DNA from 2 places in the Flavobacterium sp. AC274 genome. Region 1 is predicted to be linked to the other one. Evidence: riboswitches for the same ligand, from Rfam matches in the RefSeq annotation. Region 1 holds a riboswitch; the other holds the start of a gene.
What was found. A riboswitch is a leader RNA that binds a small molecule or an ion and turns the genes downstream of it on or off. The one in region 1 is predicted to bind S-adenosylmethionine.

Region 1 (12,127 bases):
ACTAAACCATGACCTATAATCGCGATATTGATTTTTTTAGAAACTCCAAAAATCTCTCCGTGAATTACGTTTAACGCTTTATGCAGCTCCGTTTTTTTAACCACCAAACTCACGTTTTTACCCGTAACGGTGTTGTTAAACAATATCGGAACAATTTTATTTTTGATTAATGCCGTGTAAGGTTTATGGAAAGTGCTCAAATCCTGACCAATAATTGAAATTACAGATACATTATCTGTTACTGTAATCTGGTTTACATCTTTAGAATAAAAATCGTTTTCAAACTCTTTTTCTAGTTCAACCATTGCGGTTGTCGCTTTATCAGTTGCCACTACAAGACCAATTCCTCTTTCTGAAGAACCTTGCGAAATGATACTTACGCTGATGTTGTGATCGCCCATTACTTTAAAAATTCGGGCATCAACGCCGGCTTTTCCAAGTAATCCGCGACCTTCAAGATTTACAAGAGAAACATTCTCTAATACTGAAAGTGTTTTGATTCCTTCTTTTGCAGAATCTGAAGTAATTAAAGTTCCGCGATTTTCGTGATTGAAAGTATTTAAAATACGAAGTGGAATGTTTTTTTCTAATAATGGAATAATCGTTTTTGCGTGCAGAATTGTTGCTCCAAAATTGGCTAATTCGTTTGCTTCGTTAAACGAAAGGAATTCGATTTTTTTAGCATCTGCAACCAAATCAGGATTTGCTGTGTAAATTCCGTCAACGTGCGTAAAGTTTTGTAATTCTTCGGCATTCAAATAATTAGCAATTAACGAAGCGGTGTAATTACTGCCGTTTCTTCCTAAAGTTGTCGTATCGTTATTGTTGTTTGAACCAATAAAACCGGTTACAATGTTTACAGTTGAACCGTTATGTTCTTTAAAATAATTGACAACATTTTTCTTCGAAAGCTGTTCTAAAGGCTGTGCATCACCAAATTTAGAATCGGTTTTTAGCAATTCTCTTGCATCAACAAAATTAGCCGGAATTCCTCTTTCTTTTAAAATCGAAGTCAATAATTTAGCCGAAAGCAATTCGCCTTTAGACAAAATCTGATCTTTAATTTTATTGCTATAATCGCCAATTAAGCTTACACCTTCAAAAAGTTTTTCTAAAATGGTAAACTCTTCAGATAAATCAACTTGTGGATAATCTGAAATTTGATAGATTTTAAAGTTTTCGAATAATGGTTTATAATTTCCGTTTTTGGCAGCAATTTTTAAAATATATTCTAATTCATCTGTAGCATTTCCGCGGGCAGAAACTACAACGGCAATTTGTTCGCCCTGATTTACTTTATCTGAAATAATTGAGACAACTTTGTTAAGTCCTTCTCCGTTTGATAATGATTTACCTCCAAATTTTAATACTTTCATTTTATTTTGCTATTGTTTCTGCCTTAAAAATATCGGCAAGTAAATGATCTAATTGTTTGTACTCGATTAAAAAAGCGTCATGTCCGTGAACAGAATCAATTTCGTTATAAAAAACATTGTCTTTGAACTTTTTTAATTCCTGATAAGTTTCTCTGTTTTCTTTTGCCGTAAAAAATAAGTCAGAATTAATTCCGATAATGTGAATTGTGGCATTTGTTTTTGATATTAAGGTTTCGAAACTCTCACTATTTCGAGTTATATCTATGGTTTTAAGCAATTGGTTCATTAGTTTATAAGAAGCCAATTGATATCTTTTTTGCAATTTGTCTCCGTGGTGTGCCAGCCAGCTTTCTATATTAAAAACAGAAAGATTTGGGTTTGTCGTACGTTGAAATTTTTCTTTAAATGATTCCGGAGATCTGTAACACAACATGGCATGAATTCTGGCATCTTCAATTGGTCGTGATGAATTGTTCAGGATTTGTTCCTGTAAAAAGCAATTGGCAATCATCCAGTCTGTCGATTTCCAATCTGTTGCAATTGGAATCAGGTTTTGAGTAATGTTTGGTTTTAATGCCAGCATTTCCCAGGCAATTCCACCGCCAACAGAACCGCCAATTATAGTATGAACCTGAGTTATATTTAAGGCATCAAGTCCTTCAAGAAAAATTCTGGCAATATCTCTGGTTGTAAAATCCTGGTAATTTTCTATAATGAAAGAATCAGTTCCGTTACCGGGAACGTTGAAGGCAAGGACTGTATATTTTTCCGTATCGATTGTTTTTCCTTCGCCAATTAAGTCATTCCACCAGCCATTTTCGCCTGTAACCTGAGCATTTCCGGTTAAAGCATGATTAACCAAAACAATAGGCGCGCTATGCAATGGCAAACCAAAAACGGTAAAACTTAAAGGTAAAGAACGGTAAAGTGCACCATTTTCGGTGGTGAAATTTTGTATGCTAATAGGGTTTGGTATATTTTCCAATTTCAAATCTGTTGTATTATTGATTTGTATCTGGAAATATTAGAAAGAAAAAACTAGTATTAAACTAGAAAAATTCTTGTTGTTATCTTTCCACGTTTGGCGTGGTAGAATGCAGCACCTTCTTCGCTTTACCGAAGGGTTGCTAAGGATTCATCGGGTCTAATCCCTCGTCCTTTCTTTATAACATTTCAATACGTTTTTGAACTTAAAGGTGCAAATTAACTACTAATTTCTTAAACAAACAAATTTTATCGAAACTGATTGCTCAATTTCTTAAACATAATTCAAACTAAAACTATTGTACGCAAAAATTTACCGAACAATTTGCCCAGTAAAATTAAGCAGGTTTTCCCTTATTCTATGATGCTTTTCGATTTAGATAAAAAGCGTTTCATTTTCTTTTGAGTACATCAAAAACAATAAAGAGTTTGGCTCTTTTTTCTCTTCTTTTTTATCTGTTTCAGTTATTCCGAACCTTGGATGGATCAATTCGTTCTTTGGCGGCGGCGGATTGTTTCTTTTAGTTCTGTTTTTCAATGTTGAAAATGTTTTTGCGATGTAGTTTAATGTACTCATGATATTAAGTTTTAGTTTGTTGTGTATTATTATGTTTACTATTCGTTTATTATTGTGTTAAGAAGCCAAATGAAATAAAAAAACCCTTTTGGATCGGGATACCAAAAGGGTTTAAGTTTTTCAAACTCATATATTCTTTTAGTATCAACAGACGCGTACGCAAATAAATGCGACAGAGAACATCTTGTTCATCTGTAGGGATTTATTCATCTGTGATTTATTTATTATTTTAAATTCTTGCATTTTCTTATAAAATTAAAAAGCCTCCAAAAAAATTATCGGGAGGCTTTTGCATATGTTTTTATTGTTTTCTTACAATTTAAGCAAAAGACTTCCCAACGGTTTTAACCGAAATGGCGCAAAACATTTTATAGACATTTAAGTTCATTGATTCAGTAGCTTTTGGGTTTAACAAATATGGCAATATTATTTTAATTACGCAAATAAAAAACAATAAATTAATACGAAAATCCGACAAAAAATCACTTTTTTTTGATAAAAAACATCTTACAAAACTTTTGTTACACAAAACAGAAGTAAAAACTTACAAATAATTGATTTACACCTTAATATTTCCACAAATCAGTTTATCAAAGAACATTTCAAAGCATTTTTTAATCTGGTTTTAAAGCCAAACTGCTTCCTTATTTTTAATTTTTTCGGCAACTTTTAAGATGTCAGTTATAATTCCTCTTGAAATTGCCTGTTTACAAGCCGAAGCACTCTGAATTACGATTGGAACATCGGCATATGATTGTGTGTAGATTTCAAAAATAGTATCAGAACCTTTTAATTGTCCAATTGCCGATGCTGCAGATTCTGAAACCAATTTCACTTCCAATGTATTTTTCTCTACATCAAATTCGCCAACGTATCTTAAAACATGATTATCGGCCTGGGTGATTTTTGAAATTTTAAAATATCGGTCAATCGCTTCTTTATCAAGAATTCCGTTTTTCTCTAGATGTTCTTCTTTAATAATAGAATTGATTTTAATATCCGACAGTTCAAAATCCTTTCCAATTTCCCTGGTCAGAATGAGCAGTTTTTTTGCCGTATCATTTCCGGATAAATCTTCTTTAAAAGTAGAACGCATCAATCCTAACAAACTGGCATCTTTTAAAACAGAAGAAAAAGTGGTTTCTTCATTCGAAAATCGATTAAAAACATAACTCAGATTATCAGAGAAAACACCCCGAATCCTGGTTATTTTTTCTCCCGAATAATACAAATCTCTCAAAGTCTGTAAAACCGGAAATCCGGTATCAACCGATGTTTCATACAAAAACTCTTTGTCGTACTTTTTAAGATTTTCCCGTATTTCTTTATAAAGATCAAGCGGAAGCGTATTTGCCTTTTTATTTACCGCGACAATATTAAATCCATTTTGAATCAATGTATTATAATGACTTATCAATTCATCGCTCGCCGTGGCATCAACAGCAATCAAATTTTCAAATTCGTTTTCTTTTGCAAATTCTATGATATCTTCTACTTTAAACGGAACAGCCAATTGCACAAAATTGGTTTCCCAGGCATATCCAACGCCTTCTTTCTCGAAAAAAGCAACGGTAGAATTGGTGATTATCGGAAAATGAAAATCGATGTTTTTACTTTGCAGAAAAAATTCCTGACTTTCTATTATCTGATTGATCAAAGTGCTTCCGATATTTCCAATTCCGAAAAGGATAATATTTATTTTAAGCTTTGACATAATTTTTTATTTTAATTTATTAAACCATATAAGTTATATAAGTTCATATAATTTAGACGCACTGCTGTGCGTCTCTACTTATATGGTTCAAAACTTTTATACTGAATGCTTTTCTCATAAAAAATCACCTTTAGCAAAAACTCACTCGCTAAAGGCAATTTTTCAAACAAAAAACAAAAAAACCTAATTTTTATTGATGCTGTATTGCGATTGTGTAACACTTGCAAATACAGTTTCCAAGTCTGCGATTAAATCTTCAATATCTTCGATTCCAACGGAAAGTCTGATCAAATCTTTTGAAACTCCCGTTTCCAGTTGTTCATCATCTGTTAGCTGTTGATGTGTTGTACTTGCCGGATGAATAATTAATGATTTTGTATCACCAATATTGGCCAGCAATGAGAATAATTTTGTTTGATCTACTACTTTTTTAGCCGCTTCAAAACCTCCTTTTAATCCAAAAGTGATAATTCCGCTCTGTCCTTCCGGAAGATATTGTTTGGCTAAATCATAATATTTATTGTTTTTCAGACCCGGATAATTTACCCAAACCACCTCATCTTGTTTCTCTAACCATTCGGCAAGAGCTAAAGCATTTTCGCTGTGTTTTTTAATTCGAATTGGCAATGTTTCTAATCCCTGAATAATCTGGAAAGCATTAAACGGACTCAAAGCAGATCCGAAATCACGTAATCCTTCAATTCTTGCCTTTGCAATAAAAGCAGCATTCCCTAAAGCTTCGTGATACACTAATCCATGATATCCGGCAGAAGGTTCTGTAAATTCAGGGAATTTTCCGTTAGACCAGTCAAAAGTTCCGGCATCGATAATCGCACCGCCTAATGAAGTTCCGTTTCCGGCAATATATTTAGTTAAAGAGTGAATTACGATATTCGCTCCGTGTTCAATTGGTTTTAACAAATAAGAAGTCGCGACAGTATTATCTACAATAAACGGCACTTTAAATTTTTTGGCTTCCGCCGAAATTGCCTTCAGATCTAATACGTCTAATTTTGGATTTCCTAAAGATTCTACAAAGAATGCTCTGGTGTTTTCTTTTGCGGCTTTTGTGAAATTTTCTGCTTTTGCAGGATCCACAAATGTGGTTGTAATTCCTAAACGAGGCAAAGTCACTTTTAATAAATTATAAGTTCCGCCGTATAAACTATTCGAAGCCACAATATGATCTCCGGCTTTTAGCAAAGTCAGGAAAGTTGTCGCAATTGCCGATGCTCCGGATGCTGTAACTACGGCTGCAATTCCGCCCTCAAGCGCTGCTAAACGTTGTTCCAGAACATCATTTGTTGGATTATTCAATCTGGTGTAAATAAATCCGGCTTCGGCAAGGCCAAATAAATTGGCAGCGTGATCAGCATTATTAAATACGTATGACGATGTTTGGTAAATTGGCACTGCTCTTGTGCTTCCGTTTTTAGTTACGTCGTGTCCTGCATGTAGTGCGTTTGTTGCGAATTTTTGTGTGCTCATGATTTCTTAGTTTTTAAATATTGTTAAATAGATTTTATATTGTAATTGAATTTTATTTTTGAAATAGATATTGAAATAGATTTAAACAAAGTCTTCCTCTTCTTCAAGATCATACATTTGAAACAGTAATGATTTTTGACTTTTCATATACTGTTCCGGATTATACTGTAAAACTTTATTGGTTTCTTCAGCATTATTGTTTTTTTGAGAATCTGTTCTTAATAAGTATTGAAATGCGATTGTATTGATATCTAGTGTGTTCATGATTTTTAATTTTAATTGTTGGAAATAAAAAAGCCCTTTCGGATGGCTTACCAAAAGGGCTTATAGTTGAAACTATAACAAAGATTTTATCTTTCACTTTCGGCAATAGCAGGTCTGGATGCACATCGACATCTTACAACACATCATCATTTTATTTACTACTGAATTCATTTTATTTTTTTGTTTTCACCATATAAGTGATATAAGTTCATTTTAGTTTTATTTTGAAACTCCACTTATATTTCCTTACATCACTTATATGTTTTAATTAAATTTTGATCAAAAAAAAACCTCTGCGATTTGCAGAGGTCTTATTGTTATTTTTAGATTTAGATACTAAACAATAGTGCACTCTGCGGAAGTTTCCGGCATCATGCAACACATATTTTTAATAACTAAATTCATTTTTGTTCTTGTTTTGTTTGGCAAATGTGAGAACTTTTTTTCAATCCACCAAACAAAAATTGATTTATTTTCCATTACCCTATCAAATTAGTATGATATGTTAAATTTCTGCTTATAAAAAGAAAAAAGTTCAACTTTAATTTGCAAATCAAAATGGTTTTGTACTTTTGCACCCGAATACAGAGGAAAAATTTGAACTGATTGCAACCTCTTCATAATGAAACGGTTCGTTATGAATACTGAAAGATTGATTTCAGTAGTAAAAAATGCTAAAGCAGGAATTCTCCTTTAGCCTTTTTCAGCAATTATTTTCCTCGCTTAATTTTAATTTAATAATTATTATGGCTTATTTATTTACGTCAGAATCTGTTAGTGAAGGGCATCCAGACAAAGTTGCAGATCAAATTTCGGATGCATTAATTGATAACTTCTTAGCATTTGATCCTGACTCAAAAGTAGCATGTGAGACTTTAGTTACAACTGGTCAGGTAATTTTGGCCGGAGAAGTAAAATCGAATACTTATCTTGATGTGCAGCAAATCGCTCGTGAAGTAATCCGTAAAATTGGATATACAAAAAGCGAGTACATGTTTGAGGCAAATTCTTGTGGAATTCTATCAGCAATTCATGAACAATCTGCTGATATTAATCAAGGTGTAGACAGAGCTAAGCCAGAAGAACAAGGTGCAGGAGATCAGGGAATGATGTTTGGTTACGCAACTAACGAAACTGAAAACTACATGCCTCTGGCTCTTGATTTATCTCATAAATTATTACAGGAGTTAGCTATTTTAAGACGCGAAAATAATGAAATCACTTATTTACGTCCGGATGCTAAATCTCAGGTAACTTTAGAATACAGCGATGATAACAAACCAACTCGTATTGATGCGATTGTAATCTCAACTCAACACGATGATTTTGATGAAGAAGCTACAATGCTTGCTAAAATCAAAAAAGATATTATCGAAATTTTGATTCCTAGAATTATCGCTAAAAATCCAGCTCACGCTCATTTATTTAATGATAAAATCAACTACCATATTAACCCAACAGGAAAATTCGTAATTGGTGGACCTCACGGAGATACTGGTTTAACAGGAAGAAAAATCATTGTTGATACATACGGTGGAAAAGGAGCTCACGGTGGTGGTGCTTTCTCTGGAAAGGATCCAAGTAAAGTAGACAGAAGTGCTGCTTATGCTACACGTCATATCGCTAAAAACTTAGTGGCTGCAGGTGTTGCTGACGAAATTCTTGTACAGGTTTCTTACGCAATTGGTGTTGCACAGCCAATGGGTATTTTTATCGAAACTTACGGAACTTCTAAAGTAAATTTAACTAACGGTGAAATTGCTAAAAAAGTAGAAGAGTTATTCGATATGCGTCCTTACTTTATTGAACAACGTTTAAAATTAAGAAACCCTATTTATAGCGAAACTGCTGCTTACGGACATATGGGACGTAAACCAGAGGTTGTTACTAAAACTTTTGCTGCTCCGGGCGGGCATTCAAAAACTGTAACTGTTGAGTTGTTTACTTGGGAAAAACTTGATTTTGTAGACAAAGTAAAAGCTGCATTCGGACTTTAATTTTTAATTCAAACGGTTATTAATTCTTAGACTTCACAGTCCATTTCTTTTTAATCTTACTTATATTACCCCCGATTTCTATTCGTTTAGAGATCGGGGTTTTTATTTGGTTATTAGTTTGCATTTGCTTTTCTTTAGTGTGAAATTAACCATCCCAAAAATGAGCAAACTTCCTTCGTTACAAAACGTATTAAATGCAATACAAAAAACAGTTCTTAGATTCCCTTTAGAAACCATTACAGCAATTCTGGGAACTATTTTTGCCATCATACTAAATGAGTTTGATTACAGCAATCCCAAAAAACATTTTTTCGAAAAAGCTTTATTGAGTTCTTCTCTATGTTTGGTTCTGTTTCTTTCTGTGAGTTTGTTTTTTCTTAGTTCGAACAAAAAGAACATTTTACGTTTTATCACAAGTCTAATTCTTGGATCGCTGGTTGTCGCTTTTGTTTTTAGTTTTAGAGACCGAATGATAGATACAGAATTTCAGCAGTTTTTTGTTCTTAATATTGCGCTGCATCTTTTGGTTTCCTTTGCTGGTTTTTTACCAAAAAAGTACAATCAGGAAGAGTTTTGGGAATTCAATAAACAGCTTTTTCTCAGGATTTTAACTTCTGGGTTATATAGCTTTGTACTTTATTGCGGTTTGGCTTTGGCTATTTTAGCTGTCGAAAAACTATTTAAATTTGATTTTTACGATAATATTTACCTTTATATCTTTTTCGTTATTGGCGGAATCTTCAATACCATTTTCTTTTTAAACGGAGTTCCTGAAATTGATAATGATGAGGTTCCGCTTCAGTTAAATTATCCAAAAGGACTTAAAAACTTCACTCAATATGTTTTATTGCCTTTAATAAGTCTTTACCTTGTAATTTTAATTTGTTACGAAGCCAAAATTCTTATTACGCTTTCGTTGCCGGTTGGTTGGGTTTCTTACCTTGTTTTGGCTTTTGCCATTACCGGAATTCTTTCCTTTTTACTCGTTCACCCAATTGCAAATGAAAGCAGAAATCTCTGGATGCGCACGTATAATCGCTGGTTTTATTTCTTATTAATTCCACTATTGGCACTATTATTTTGGGCTATTTTATACCGAATTAATCTTTACGGTTTTACACACGAACGTTATTATGTTTTATTACTGTCGGTTTGGCTGGCAGTTGTTGTGGCTTATTTTTTAATTCAAAAACATCCTAAAATAAAATTCATCCCTATAAGTATGTGCATTGCCGGTTTGTTTTCGATTGCTGGCCCGCAAAGTGCCAGTTCTGTTTCAAAATACAGTCAGTTATCCCGCTTTGAAAGTTATCTGCAAAAGGATAAAAAAACAAAACTAACTTTTGAAGAAGAACAGGAATTGAGCAGCATTGTTTATTTTTTGGAGAGAAATTATGGTTTTGAAGTTATGTTGCCGTACGCTGACAAAAAATTAGACGCACTTTATAAAAAAGATAAAGATCCGGATTCACATCAAATTATGGAAAGTTTAGGTTTTGAATATCGATCTGAATATGATCGAAAAGACGATTTAAACGATTCTTTTAGTTATTATTTTTATGAAAGAAATGATAATGCCGTTGAAAATATTCATGGCTATGATTTTAGTTTTACAATCCATAGCAGCATCTCTTTTGATTGTAAAGATTGTATCACTATCGACAACACACCTTATTCAATACTATCACAACAAAAAAAATACGATCGTAATTTACAGATCAATGAGGATATAATTCCATTAAAAATAAATGATTTTGTTAATTCAAATTCAGCCTTTAAGAGTAGAAATAATTACGATAATTCAGCCGTAAAAATTAATCAAAAGATAGAAAACTCAAAATACAACATTTTGCTAACGTATATTAGCGCAAATGGTAAGATCGAAAACAACAAAAAGATCTTAGAAAACTACCAAATAAAAGTAATGATTGGTATTAAAAAATAAAAAAAGAACCCGACAAAAACAAAATCTTGTCGGGTTCTTTTTTATACGAATTTTAAAATCCTAATAGGTTCCGTCTTCCATTTTAGTTAATGTTTCGCGAATTTCAACGGCAGTTTGTTCGTCAATTTCATCAGTTAAAAACTTAACTGCCAACTTTTGAGTTGCGATTGCTTTCTCTTTTTGACCGTCTTTATAATACAACTGCCCTAATGTATCTAAATAATACGGGTTATTTTTAGTTACAATTAAACTATACTCTGACCAACTTACAGCATCTTTTATGAAACTATTATTTGCAGGTTTTAATACTGTTGCCCAGGCAGCATTATTCGCAAGATTGGAATGATAATCTTTAAACGAATTCCATCCGTTATAAGAATAATCAGAATCAGTGTCTAATGTCGCAAACATACTGTCTAATCTCTCAATAGCATTCCCTTTTTCGGTTGATAAATTCGAATCAAAATAAGATTTAAATTCTTTTAAGAAAGCAATATCATCCACACTGTTTTGACTATCTGAATTCAAATATTCAAAGTAATTTTTATAACAATCAAAATTTCCTTTACCGCTTACAATCAACTTTTTGTAGATCGCAATTATTTTATTCTGATTTGCTTTTCCTGCAACACCTTCTTGCACTACATAACTATTTTGTTGCAAAGCCGATGAAATTTCAAAACTTAAACTTCCTTTTAGTAATGCTAAGGCAGTTCCATTTTCATCTTCTATGTTCATTTTTTCAATGGCATCGTAGTGCTTTAACAAATAATCGATTGCTAAGAAATCGGTATCATTAAAAACACGCTCTTCATTAAAAAATTGTTTAAAAAAGCCAACGTTTTTTATTTCTCTCAAAATCGTTTCTGCCAACTCTCTGTTTGGTTTTGTATCTTTTTGGTGTGATTCAATTAATTTTTTCCAGATTTGGGTCACTTCTTTTTTATCCAGAGTAACTTTTGCAATGTTAAAATCAACCGGATTTACCTCTACTGTAACAGAATCTGTCGTTTCATATTCATACGGTATATCAAGTATTGAAGCTTTATAAAAAGCCGAAATAACATCCGTATCTGTTGCTTTTTTATTCTTTGCCACTTTAGCAAAAGCAAAAAATGCATTGGCTCTTTGCAGTTTTTTGGCAAACTCATCATAATAACTTAACTCTGATTTTTTATCTAATAAATTCGATTTTGCGGTTGCCAAAACATCACCATCACCATTTAATATTACAATAGCAGGACTATCAGAAATTTTAGCGGTTTTAAGCCATTTTTTATCATCGGCTGTAGCCAAATAATAATTAAAAACATCATATTGCGCATTGTAAGCATCATACATATAATACCCAACCTGTTCTTCAAGATCTTTTAATACTGCATCAAAATCAGTTTTTGCTGCAGGGTTTTTACTATCATTATAAACTATTAAAAATTTAGTTTTAGCAGCTTTAGTAGCAGCAATAGCGCTTTTTAAATTGTTTTCGACTTTAAATTTAAAATCATATTTAGAAGCATAATCTACTGTTGCAGCACTATCTACAGCAACTCCAAAATCATCGCTAACTAAAGGTTCTTTTCCTGGATATGTCCATTTTAAAACACTTTTATTTTCAATTGGCGTAACATTTGATGCTACATCAGGCTGTGCATCTTTTGAATTTATAAATGTCAGAGGATTTTTTCCTGCATGTTCTGCAATCTGCAATTCATTTGTTTTTTTATCATAAAAACCGGCCAGATTTAAATCATTTACTTCATTAAGTTCATATTTAATCGTAAT
Region 2 (12,127 bases), 5.6 Mb from region 1:
ATCGGTTTGATTTTAGGAGGTGTAATTGCAGCACCACTTGGAGCTTACCTTGTAAATAAAATCAAAAGAAAACCAATGATGATTGCAGTTGGAATTTTAATTATATTATTGAGTTTAAAAACATTATCTAAATTATTGTAATCGATTTTTTAGGAAGGAAAGAGAATATGAGCGCGACAATTATACAATCATTATTAGATACAACAAAAGATCTTTCGCTTGACGAAACATTAGCTTTTTTGGCAAATGAATTTCCGGGAAAAGTGATTTTTTCGACATCTTTTGGTCAGGAAGATCAGGTAATTACAGATTTTATTGCAAAAAGTAATACTGATATTACCATTTTTACATTAGATACTGGAAGACTATTTCAGGAAACTTACGATGTTTTTCATAAAACATTAAAAAAGTACAAAAGACCAATTGAGGTTTATTTTCCGGAAGCAACAGCAGTAGAAAATTTACTGAAACAAAAAGGCCCAAACAGCTTTTATGAATCGGTAGAGAATAGAAAAGAATGCTGTTTTATTCGAAAAGTAGTTCCGCTACGAAAAGCTTTAGCGGGAAATTCAGTTTGGATAACAGGTTTAAGAGCAGAACAATCGGAGAACAGACAAGATTTGAATTTGTTTGAATACGATGGAGGTTTCGAAATCATCAAATTTAATCCATTACTAAAATGGACTTTAGAAGAAGTTGAAGCGTATTTGCAAGAAAACAATGTTCCTCAAAATGCTTTACACAAACAAGGTTTCGTAAGTATAGGATGCGCGCCATGTACAAGAGCAATTTTTCCCGGAGAAGATATCAGAGCCGGAAGATGGTGGTGGGAATCAAGCCATAAAGAGTGTGGTTTGCATAGCGCTAAGAAAGAGTAAAGAAGCAAGAGAATAGAGTAAAGAGAATAGAGTAAAGAGAATAGAACAAAGAGAATAGAACAAAGAGGAAAGAATTAAGATTTAAAGTTCCGGAGGAACGATTTATATTGTAGCGTCGGGTTTTAACCCGATGGAGAATAGAATAAAGAATATAGAGAATAGAATAAAATGTTGAGAGTATCAGAATCAAGCAAAAAACTTGAAACTTGAAACAAACAAAATATCAAACAAAAAAACAATGAGTTCAGTATTAAAAACAAACGCTTTAGAGAGTGAAGCAATATACATTTTCAGAGAAGTAATTTCACAGTTTGACAAACCGGTTTTACTTTTCTCTGGAGGAAAAGATTCTATAACATTAGTGCGTTTGGCACAAAAAGCATTTTTCCCTGCAAAGATTCCGTTTCCTCTTTTGCACGTTGATACGGGACATAATTTCCCTGAAACAATTGCTTTCAGAGATAAATTAGTAGAAGAATTAGGTTTAGAGTTGATCGTTCGTAATGTTCAGGATGCTATTGATGAAGGAAAAGTGGTAGAAGAAACCGGGAAATATTCTAGTAGAAACAGCTTACAGACAACAACACTTTTAGATGCAATCGAAGAATTTAAGTTTGATGCATGTATTGGTGGAGCGCGTCGTGATGAAGAAAAAGCAAGGGCAAAAGAACGTATATTTTCAGTTCGAGACGATTTTGGTCAATGGGATGAAAAAAATCAACGTCCGGAGTTATTTGATATTTTGAACGGAAAAATAGAAAATGGTCAAAATGTTCGTGTTTTCCCAATTTCAAACTGGACAGAATTAGATGTTTGGAGTTATATTGAAAAAGAACATATTGAGATTCCGTCAATCTATTTTTCGCATAAAAGAAAAGTTTTTTTGAGAGACGGTTTAATCTGGTCGCATTCTCCTTATGTGTATCAGGAAGAAGACGAACAAATCGAAGAACGAATTGTTCGTTTCAGAACCGTTGGAGATATGAGTTGTACAGCTGCAGTTGAATCTTATGCTGCAACAATCGAAGAAGTGGTAGGCGAAATCAGATCGTCAACCATTTCTGAAAGAGGAGCCAGAATCGATGACAAACGTTCTGAAGCCGCAATGGAAAAGAGAAAACAACAAGGATATTTTTAATTATTAATTGTGAATTATAAATTATTAATTAAAAAGTAAAAACAAAAAAACATACAGATTTAAACTTTAGTTCAAAGGGAATCAACTTTAAACTTGAAACCTGAAACAAAATTTTTAAACCTGAAACAAAAATATCAGAATGGAAGTTTTAAAAATAGCAACAGCAGGAAGTGTAGATGACGGAAAAAGTACTTTGATAGGAAGATTATTGTACGATACAAAATCATTGACCACAGATAAAATCGAGGCAATCGAAAAAAGTAGTAAACAAAAAGGGTACGATTATCTTGATTTTTCTTTGGCAACTGATGGATTAGTAGCAGAGAGAGAACAAGGAATTACAATTGACGTAGCACACATTTATTTTTCGACTGCAAAGAAAAGTTACATTATTGCCGATACTCCAGGTCACGTAGAATATACTAGAAACATGGTTACTGGAGCTTCGACTTCTCAGGTTTCTATCATTTTAATTGATGCCAGAAAAGGCGTAATTGAGCAAACATACCGTCACTTTTTTATCAATAATTTATTGCGAGTAAAAGAGGTAATTGTTGCGATTAATAAAATGGATTTAGTTGATTATTCTGAAGAAGTTTACAATAAAATCAAAGCTGATTTTCAAGCATTAAATGCAAAAGCACTTTCAAAGAGCAAAACGTAAGTTATATTCCGTTAAGTGCAATCAATGGCGGAAACGTAGTTGATCAATCTAAAGATATGCCTTGGTATACGGGACAAACTGTATTGGAGCATTTAGAAGGATTGCATTCTTCAGATGTTTTTGAAGCAGGAAAAGCACGTTTTCCGGTTCAAACGGTTATTCGCCCGAAAACAGAAGAATACCACGATTTTAGAGGTTACGCAGGAAAATTATACGGAAATTCAATTAAAGTTGGAGATGCTGTAACGGTTCTTCCTTCTTTAACAGAATCAAAAGTTTCAAAAATTCACTTTTTCGATAAAACATATGATGAAGCCGTTGCAGGTTCATCGATCACAATTGAATTAGAAAATGATATCAATGTGACAAGAGGAGATATGATTGTAAAATCATCTGAACTTCCAAAAATTGAAAAAGAAATCACAACAACAGTTTGTTGGATGGACAGTAAAAAACTGGTTGCGGGTACAAAATATATTGTACAGCACAACACAAACTCGGTTTTAGCAAAAGTAGAAAGTATCAAAAATACAATCTCAACCGATTATTCAGGAACAAAAGAAGCATCGCAATTAGCGATCAACGAAATTGGAGAAGTAACCATCAAATTAAGCAAGCCTTTATATTTTGATGCCTATAACGATAACAAATCAAACGGAGCATTTATCTTAATTGATACAGCAACGAACACAACAGCAGGAGTAGGATTCATTAGATAGTTTTCACTGCTGTAAGCAATAAGCTTTAGGCTGTAAGCTTTTAGCAAAAAATGTATAACACGGTACGCAAGAAAGCCTACAGCTTATTGCCTAAAGCCTAAAGCATTAAAGAAAAATGGAAAGTTTTAGAACAGAAATAGAAAATCCGATAGTTCAAAAAGAGATTATCGATCTTGAAAAAAAGATTCATTTATTCCGTGGAGGAAAAATTGATGATGAGCGTTTTCGTAGTCTTCGTTTAGCACGTGGAATTTACGGACAACGTCAGGAAGGCGTGCAAATGATTCGTATTAAATTGCCTTACGGTAAAGTAACGAGCGAACAATTGGTGCGTATTACTAAAGTTTCTGACGAATATTCTACAGGTCGTTTGCACATTACAACACGTCAGGATATCCAGATTCACTACGTAAGTTTAGACAGAACTCCGGAACTTTGGGCAAATTTGGCTAAAGACGATATCACGTTGCGTGAAGCTTGTGGAAACACAGTTCGTAATATTACAGGAAGCGAATTGGCTGGTGTAGATGTAAACGAACCGTTTGATGTTTCGCCTTATGCACACGGACTTTTCCAATATTTATTAAGAAACCCGATTTGTCAGGAAATGGGACGTAAATTCAAAATTTCGTTCTCGTCATCTGATGAAGATACGGCTTTGAGTTATTTACACGATTTAGGATTTATTCCGAAAGTTGTGGATGGCGTTCGCGGATTCAAAATCATGTTTGGTGGCGGTTTAGGTTCTCAGCCAGCACATGCTGAATTACTTTCAGAGTTTGTTCCGGCAAATGAAATCATTCCAACTGCAGAAGGAATCATCCGTATTTTTGACCGATATGGTGAGCGTGCAAAAAGAATGAAAGCGCGTATGAAATTCTTAATCAAAGAAATGGGAAGAGATGTTTTCCTTGATTTAGTTGAAAAAGAGAAAAAAGCAATCGCTTTTGAAACCTACGAAATTGACACAACCGCTTTTGAAGGTGCAATTCCGGAACCATTATTAGAAGTTCCGCAAGTTACAATTGAAGATACCAAAGCTTATGAAACCTGGAAAAAATCAAATGTAATTGTTCAAAAACAAGCGGGTTATTATGCTATCGGAATCAAAGTTTTATTAGGAGATTTTTATACGGATAAAGCGAGATTATTAGCCGATTTAATTAAGAATTACGCAGCAAATGAATTACGTTTTTCATTGCGTCAAAATATTGTAATACGTCACGTAAAAGAAGAGAATCTTCCTTTCTTTTATCAGGAATTAGCCAAACTGGACTTTGTTCATTTAGGGTATAATTCTACAGCAGATATTACAGCTTGTCCGGGTACAGATACTTGTAATTTGGGGATTGCAAGTAGTACCGGGATTGCAGAAGAATTAGAAAAAGTATTGAATGCCGAATATCCTCAGTATTTGAACAATCAGGAAATTGAAATCAAAATCTCGGGTTGTATGAATGCATGTGGTCAGCACAATATGTCGGCAATTGGTTTTCAGGGAATGTCGATCAATTCAGGAAAACTAGTAGCTCCGGCATTGCAGGTTTTATTAGGCGGAGGAAGATTAGGAAATGGCGCAGGACGTTTTGCAGATAAAGTAATCAAAATTCCAAGCCGTAGAGGACCAGATGCTTTGCGTACAATCTTAAATGATTTTGATGCGAATGCAAATGGAGAAAAATTCCTAAACTATTACGATGCAAAAGGAGAGAAATATTTCTATGAAATTTTAAAACCTTTTGCAGATGTAACCAATTTAACAGAAGCTGATTTCGTTGATTGGGGTAACGCAGACAATTACGTAAAAGCAGTTGGAGTTGGAGAATGTGCAGGTGTTGTGATCGATTTAGTGGCAACTTTATTGTTAGAAGCAAAAGATAAATTGACATTTGCTCAGGAATCATTCAACGAAGGAAAATGGTCTGATGCTATTTACCATGCTTATGCTGGATTTGTAAACGGAGCGAAAGCATTGTTGCTTTCAGAAAACGAAAAAACAAATAATCACGCAGGAATTGTTGATTTGTTTGATACTGTTTTTATTGCAACTAATAAAATTGTATTGCCAACAACATTCAGAGAATTGGTTTATCAAATCAATCAAAATGAACCAAGTGAAGCGTTTGCAAAACAATATATCGAAGAAGGAATTGCATTTTTTGCAATTATAGAAAAATACAGAGCTCAAGAATTAGCAAATGCTTAATATTAAACCAAAAGTAACTTTAGTCGGTGCAGGTCCCGGCGATCCGGATTTGCTTACGCTGAAAGGTGTAAAAGCATTGGCTGAAGCGAATGTGGTTTTGTACGATGCATTGGCCAATGATGAAATATTAGCGCATGCTCCCAAAAATGCCATCAAAATTTTTGTTGGAAAAAAGATAGGTAATCACGCTTATACGCAGGATCAAATCAATCAATTGATTGTTGATAATGCATTGACTTACGGAAATGTAGTGCGATTAAAAGGTGGTGATCCGTTTATTTTTGGGCGGGGAAGCGAAGAAATTGAATTTGCAGAAAGTTTTGGAATCGAAACAGTTGTCATTCCCGGAATTTCTTCAGTAGTGGCAGTTCCGGCAAGTCAGGGAATCTCAATTACAAAAAGAGGTGTTTCAGAAAGTTTCTGGGCAATCACAGGCACAACTTCTGACAGAAAATTATCTTCAGATGTGGCTCTGGCAGCTCAATCATCTGCAACAGTTGTTATTTTGATGGGAATGCACAAATTGCCTCAAATTATCGATTTGTTTCAAAAAGAAAACAAAGGAGATTTGCCTGTAGCAATTATCCAAAACGGAACAACCAAAGATGAAAAAGTGGGAGTGGGAACAGTAAATTCAATTTTAGAAATTGTAAAAGAGAAAAAACTAAGTTCGCCAGCAATTATCGTTCTTGGAGAAGTTGTGAGAGAAAGCAATAAATTAAAAGGATTTTACGAAGAATTTCTATCAAAAGAAATCGTCAGATAAAATCCCAGAGGGATTAACAATATTGTAGCGTCGGGTTTCAACCCGATGTACGTATAGCATATAAAAACAATACTGTTAAAAATAAATCCTCTAATTTTGATTGGATGAAATTAAATTAAAATGGAACAGAACGAATTATATCCGATATTCTTAAAACTTCACAATCTGAATGTTTTGATTGTGGGCGGAGGAAATGTTGGACTAGAAAAGCTCTCTTTTTTACTAAAATCGAGCCCAAATGCAAATGTTGAGGTAGTGGCGCCGGATTTTCATTTAGAAATTAAAGTTTTAGCAGAAAGTCATCCTTCAATTAAATTGACGGAATCGAAGTTTAAAAAGAAAATGCTCAAAAAACGCCATATGGTAATCGCTTGTACCGATGATTTAGAAGTCAACAAAAGAGTATATGATTTATCCAGAAAGCGTTATTTGATTTGCAATATTGCCGATACGCCAGATTTATGTGACTATTATTTAGGCGGAATCGTAACGAAAGGAAATGTAAAAATTGCAATTTCGACCAACGGAAAATCGCCAACAACTGCTAAAAGATTGCGGGAGTTTTTCGAAGAAGTAATTCCGGAAGATATCAATCAAATGGTCGAAAACCTCAATGAATATCGCAAAACCTTAAAAGGCGACTTTGAAGAAAAGGTAAAGAGAATGAATGAAATTACATCTTCACTAAAAAATAAGGAGTAAAAAGTTTCACAAAGAAATCAATGACAAAAATCATTGGCAGTAGAATAAATTATTCGTTTCTTTGTATTATTAAGAATGATTATAAACAACACCATAATGATTAAAACAGATATACTTATAATTGGAGCAGGACCAACAGGTTTATTTGCCGTTTTCGAGGCAGGATTATTAAAATTAAAATGTCATATTTTAGATGCTTTGCCACAAGCAGGAGGACAACTTTCAGAATTGTATCCAAAAAAGCCTATTTATGATATTCCTGGTTTCCCTGAAGTTTTAGCAGGAGATTTAATTGATAACTTACAAGAACAAATTAAGCAGTTTGAACCAGGTTATACATTAGGAGAACGCGCAGAAACAATCGAAAAACAAGAAGACGGAAGTTTTATTGTAACCTCAAACAAAGGAACTAAATTTCACGCGCCGGTTATCGCCATCGCTGGAGGTTTAGGAAGTTTTGAGCCTCGTAAACCACTTATAGAAGATATCGAGTTTTATGAAGATAAAGGAGTAAAATACTTCATCAAAAATCCGGAGAAATTCAGAGATAAAAGAGTTGTAATTGCCGGAGGAGGAGATTCAGCTTTAGACTGGAGTATCTTTTTGGCCAATGTAGCTTCAGAAGTAACTTTAATTCACAGAAGAAATGAATTTAGAGGAGCTCTTGATTCTGTAGAAAAAGTACAGGAATTAAAAACATCTGGAAAAATTAAATTAATTACACCAGCAGAAGTTATCGGAATCAATGGTGCTGAGCACGTTGAATCGTTAGATATCGAAGAAAACGGAGCACACCGTAAAATCGAAACAGATTTCTTCATTCCACTTTTCGGATTAACGCCAAAATTAGGACCAATCGCAGACTGGGGATTAGAAATCGAAAAAAATGCCATTAAAGTAAACAATGCATTAGATTATCAAACTAATATTCCGGGAATCTTCGCTATTGGAGACGTAAACACATACCCAGGAAAATTAAAATTGATTCTTTGTGGTTTCCATGAAGCAACTTTAATGTGTCAGGCTGCATACGCAATCATCAATCCGGGTAAAAAATACGTATTAAAATATACAACAGTTTCTGGAGTAGACGGTTTCGACGGAACTCGTAAAGAAGCGCCAAAAGCAGTTGTGAAAGCGATTGTCTAATTTAAGGTTCTAAGGTACTGAGGTACTAAGATTTTTTATATTAGGAAAGCTCAAACTATTTAGTTTGAGCTTTTTTTAATCCTGGAGGGATGTAATATTTATAGAATTATGCATATCTATTGGGAAAACCCAGCGGGGCGACATATAATTATTTATAAAAATTATGTCGCTCCGCTGGAGCTTTGATTAAACGTATAATTGTTTGCTATAAACATGATGCTCCGCTGGAGCTTTATTAAAAAACATTAATTAGAATTTTAAACTTAGCACCTCAGTACCTTAGCATCTCAGCACCTTTAAAAAAAACTTAGAACCTCAGAATCTTAGCTCCTTAGAACTTAAAAAAAACTTGCAAGTCGCAAGGCTATTTCATACCTTTGCACTGTTCTTAAAATTATTGAAAGTTATCACGAAAGGCGGAGGGATAGACCCGATGAAACCTTAGCAACCCTTTATCATAAAGAAGGTGCTAAATTCTACTTTATACTAGTTCATAGTATCAAAGATAGATAACAAAAATACATTACACGTATTTCTCAACTTTTCCTGACAACCATACAATATTATTTTACTGAATTCAGTATCATGAGCGAATCATTGACGCATTTTTTGCTGTCATCGTTCCCGCTTTCGCCTTTATCTCTCCGTTTCACTACGAGGATACCGGCTCAATCGGGGCTAGTTAGCCATGAATAGTGAGTTTTTGGAATTAATGTGAATCAAAACGCGTATCGTAAAAGGTTTTCAAAGCCTATTAGGTATGTTTTAAATAATAGAATAAAAAAGCTTAGTGTCTTAGCGTCTTCGTGGCAAAAGGCAAGTAGTCATGGCAATAACAATTCAGGAAGCAATTAAAAAAAATATCCTAATCCTTGATGGAGCAATGGGAACGATGTTGCAGCGTTATAATTTCTCCGAAGAAGATTTTCGTGGAGAGCGTTTCAAAGATTTTCCACATCCGTTAAAAGGAAACAACGATTTACTATCCATAACACAACCACAAGCGATTCGCGATGTTCACGCCGCGTATTTTGATGCCGGCGCTGACATCGTAGAGACCAATACTTTTTCAGGAACTACGATCGGTATGGCCGACTATTTCCTGGAAGATTTGGTTTACGAGTTAAACTACGAATCGGCTAAAATTGCCAGACAAGTAGCCGATGAATTTACCGCTAAAAATCCGGACAAACCACGTTTCGTTGCCGGTTCAATAGGGCCAACAAACCGTACGGCAAGTATGTCGCCAGATGTAAACGATCCGGGTTACAGAGCCGTAACGTTTGATGATTTGCGTATTGCCTACAAGCAACAAGTAGAAGCTTTAATGGATGGCGGATGCGATTTACTTTTGGTAGAAACCATTTTCGATACGTTAAATGCAAAAGCAGCACTTTTTGCGATCGAAGAAGTAAAAGACGAACGTAATCTTGATATTCCAATCATGGTTTCAGGAACGATTACCGATGCTTCAGGAAGAACACTTTCGGGACAAACGGTTGAAGCATTTTTGATTTCAGTATCACATATTCCGTTATTAAGTGTAGGTTTCAATTGCGCTCTTGGAGCTGATTTGTTGAAACCGTATTTAAAAACATTATCTCAGCATACACAGTTTAACGTTTCGGCACATCCCAATGCAGGTTTGCCAAACGCTTTCGGACAATACGATGAAACGCCGGAACAAACTCAGGCTTTAATTAAAGAATATTTAGACGATAATTTAATAAACATCATCGGCGGTTGTTGCGGAACGACTCCTGATCATATAAGATTAATTGCTGAAGTAGCGAAGGGTTATAAGCCGAGAGTGGCGCCGGTATTCGCGTAAAAAAAATGAAAGAAACTAACATTAATACAAATTTGATAGGTCCAATTCTTCTTATTGCCATAATATTTTTGTTGTTTTTTCTTGCAAGTAAAGATGCCAATGAATATAATGAGTATAAGAAAACATTCAAAGGCGAAACTATTGGGTTTGTAACCAGAATTGAACGCGAAGGAAAAAGAGATCATTTAAAGTATTATTTCTACTCTGGTAGAAAAATTTTATCAGAGGTTTCTAGTAGAGAGTATAAGCTTGTAAATAAGTTTTTTAAAGTAAAATACGATTTGAATAACCCAGAAAATAACTATATAGTTTTAGAAGAAGAGTTAGAACCTGATTCCATTTCATTAGTTAAAGCAGGATTTACTAAAATAAAATATTACATATATGATGCAGGTGTAACTTGTAAATATATAGAGAACTCAAAGTGGAAATAAAAGTTCTGGAGAAACGAAATGTTTTTTTAGAATGTGGGATATTAGGATGAGATTGCTTCGTTCCTCGCAAAGACAAGTAAGCCGAAGAAATAAAAGTTCCGGAGGAACGAAATATTGGTAGCAACGGAATTTATTCCGTTGAAAATGATAAAGATTCACAACAAAAGTTCCGTAGGAACGACATATATAGGTTCAAAGATTTGAAAACGATTATTGAAAACGTGAAAAAAACATAAATATCTTATGAAACCAAAATTGCGTGAGGGATAGGAGTGGATAGCCCACAGCCTGACGAAGGAAGAGCGAGGACTAGGAACGGATAGCCCGATTCGCCGCGGCGAACACGCCCAAAATAAGATTATTGAAAACGAAATATACCTACAAGGTTTCGAAAACCTTGCAGGAAAGAAAAGAATAAAAAAAACTCAGAACCTTAGTCCCGAGGCTTCGGGATCAGGATCTTAGTAACTTAGAAAAAATGGCAGAAAAAAGAAGAGACCTTGTATTAGCAGGATTAGAACCGTTGATTATTACGCCCGAAAGTGTTTTTGTAAACATTGGGGAGCGTACGAATGTAACGGGTTCGAGAAAATTCCTTCGCTTAATCAAGGAAGAGAAATATGACGAGGCGCTTGATATTGCAAGACAACAAGTAGAAGGTGGAGCACAGATCATCGATATTAATATGGATGAAGGAATGCTTGATGGTGTTCAGGCAATGACAAAATTCCTGAATTTAATTGCATCAGAACCGGATATTTCGAGAGTTCCGATTATGATCGACAGCTCGAAATGGGAAATCATCGAAGCGGGTCTTAAAGTAGTACAAGGAAAAAGTGTTGTCAACTCGATTTCGTTGAAAGAAGGAGAAGAAGCTTTTATTCACCATGCCAAATTAATCAAACGATACGGAGCTGCGGCTATTATCATGGCTTTTGACGAAGTTGGTCAGGCCGATAATTTTGAACGTAGAGTCGAAATTTGCCAGCGTTCGTATGATATTTTGGTTGATAAAGTTGGTTTTCCTCCACAAGATATTATTTTCGATTTAAATATTTTTCCCGTTGCAACCGGAATGGATGAACATCGTTTGAATGCGATCGATTTTTTTAGAGGTACAAAATGGGTTAGAGATAATTTGCCACACGCACATATAAGTGGTGGAGTAAGTAACGTTTCGTTTTCTTTTAGAGGAAACGATACGGTTCGTGAAGCGATGCACTCGGTATTTTTATACCACGCGATTCAGAACGGAATGACGATGGGAATTGTGAATCCGGAAATGCTTTCGATTTACGATGATATTCCGAAAGATTTATTAGAACACGTTGAAGACGTAATTCTAAACAGACGTGACGATGCGACAGAACGACTTTTGGATTTTGCCGAGAACGTAAAAGGCGAAGTAAAAAGTGATGAAAAAGCGATTCAGGAATGGCGTTTAGGAACGGTTCAGGAACGTATTACACATTCATTAGTAAAAGGAGTTGACGCTTTTATTGAAATTGATGTTGAAGAAGCACGTCTGGCAGCAACAAAACCAATTGAAGTTATCGAAATCAATTTGATGACAGGAATGAATGTCGTTGGAGATTTATTCGGAAGCGGAAAAATGTTCTTGCCTCAGGTTGTAAAATCGG

Region 2: it holds a riboswitch for S-adenosylmethionine, as region 1 does, so the genes downstream of both, ACZZZT_RS25290 (homocysteine S-methyltransferase family protein) here and ACZZZT_RS00010 (alpha/beta fold hydrolase) in region 1, are expected to answer to the same signal.

Annotation. Positions count from the first base shown of each region.
Region 1 covers NZ_OZ409852.1:398-12,524, forward strand. The annotation lists partial or broken gene ACZZZT_RS00005 (aspartate kinase) at 1-1,376, opposite strand, end outside; gene ACZZZT_RS00010 (alpha/beta fold hydrolase) at 1,378-2,361, opposite strand; SAM riboswitch class I at 2,441-2,548, opposite strand; gene ACZZZT_RS00015 (hypothetical protein) at 2,737-2,937, opposite strand; gene ACZZZT_RS00020 (homoserine dehydrogenase family protein) at 3,563-4,651, opposite strand; gene ACZZZT_RS00025 (O-acetylhomoserine aminocarboxypropyltransferase/cysteine synthase family protein) at 4,835-6,139, opposite strand; gene ACZZZT_RS00030 (hypothetical protein) at 6,221-6,403, opposite strand; gene metK (methionine adenosyltransferase) at 7,150-8,400, shown strand; gene ACZZZT_RS00040 (DUF4153 domain-containing protein) at 8,561-10,345, shown strand; gene ACZZZT_RS00045 (hypothetical protein) at 10,406-12,127, opposite strand, start outside.
Region 2 covers NZ_OZ409852.1:5,620,305-5,632,431, reverse strand. The annotation lists gene ACZZZT_RS25330 (sulfite exporter TauE/SafE family protein) at 1-141, shown strand, start outside; gene ACZZZT_RS25325 (phosphoadenylyl-sulfate reductase) at 168-878, shown strand; gene cysD (sulfate adenylyltransferase subunit CysD) at 1,078-2,016, shown strand; partial or broken gene ACZZZT_RS25315 (sulfate adenylyltransferase subunit 1) at 2,156-3,399, shown strand; gene ACZZZT_RS25310 (HEPN domain-containing protein) at 3,515-5,605, shown strand; gene cobA (uroporphyrinogen-III C-methyltransferase) at 5,598-6,371, shown strand; gene ACZZZT_RS25300 (precorrin-2 dehydrogenase/sirohydrochlorin ferrochelatase family protein) at 6,492-7,073, shown strand; gene ACZZZT_RS25295 (NAD(P)/FAD-dependent oxidoreductase) at 7,170-8,222, shown strand; SAM riboswitch class I at 8,624-8,738, shown strand; gene ACZZZT_RS25290 (homocysteine S-methyltransferase family protein) at 9,049-10,053, shown strand; gene ACZZZT_RS25285 (hypothetical protein) at 10,059-10,487, shown strand; gene metH (methionine synthase) at 10,966-12,127, shown strand, end outside.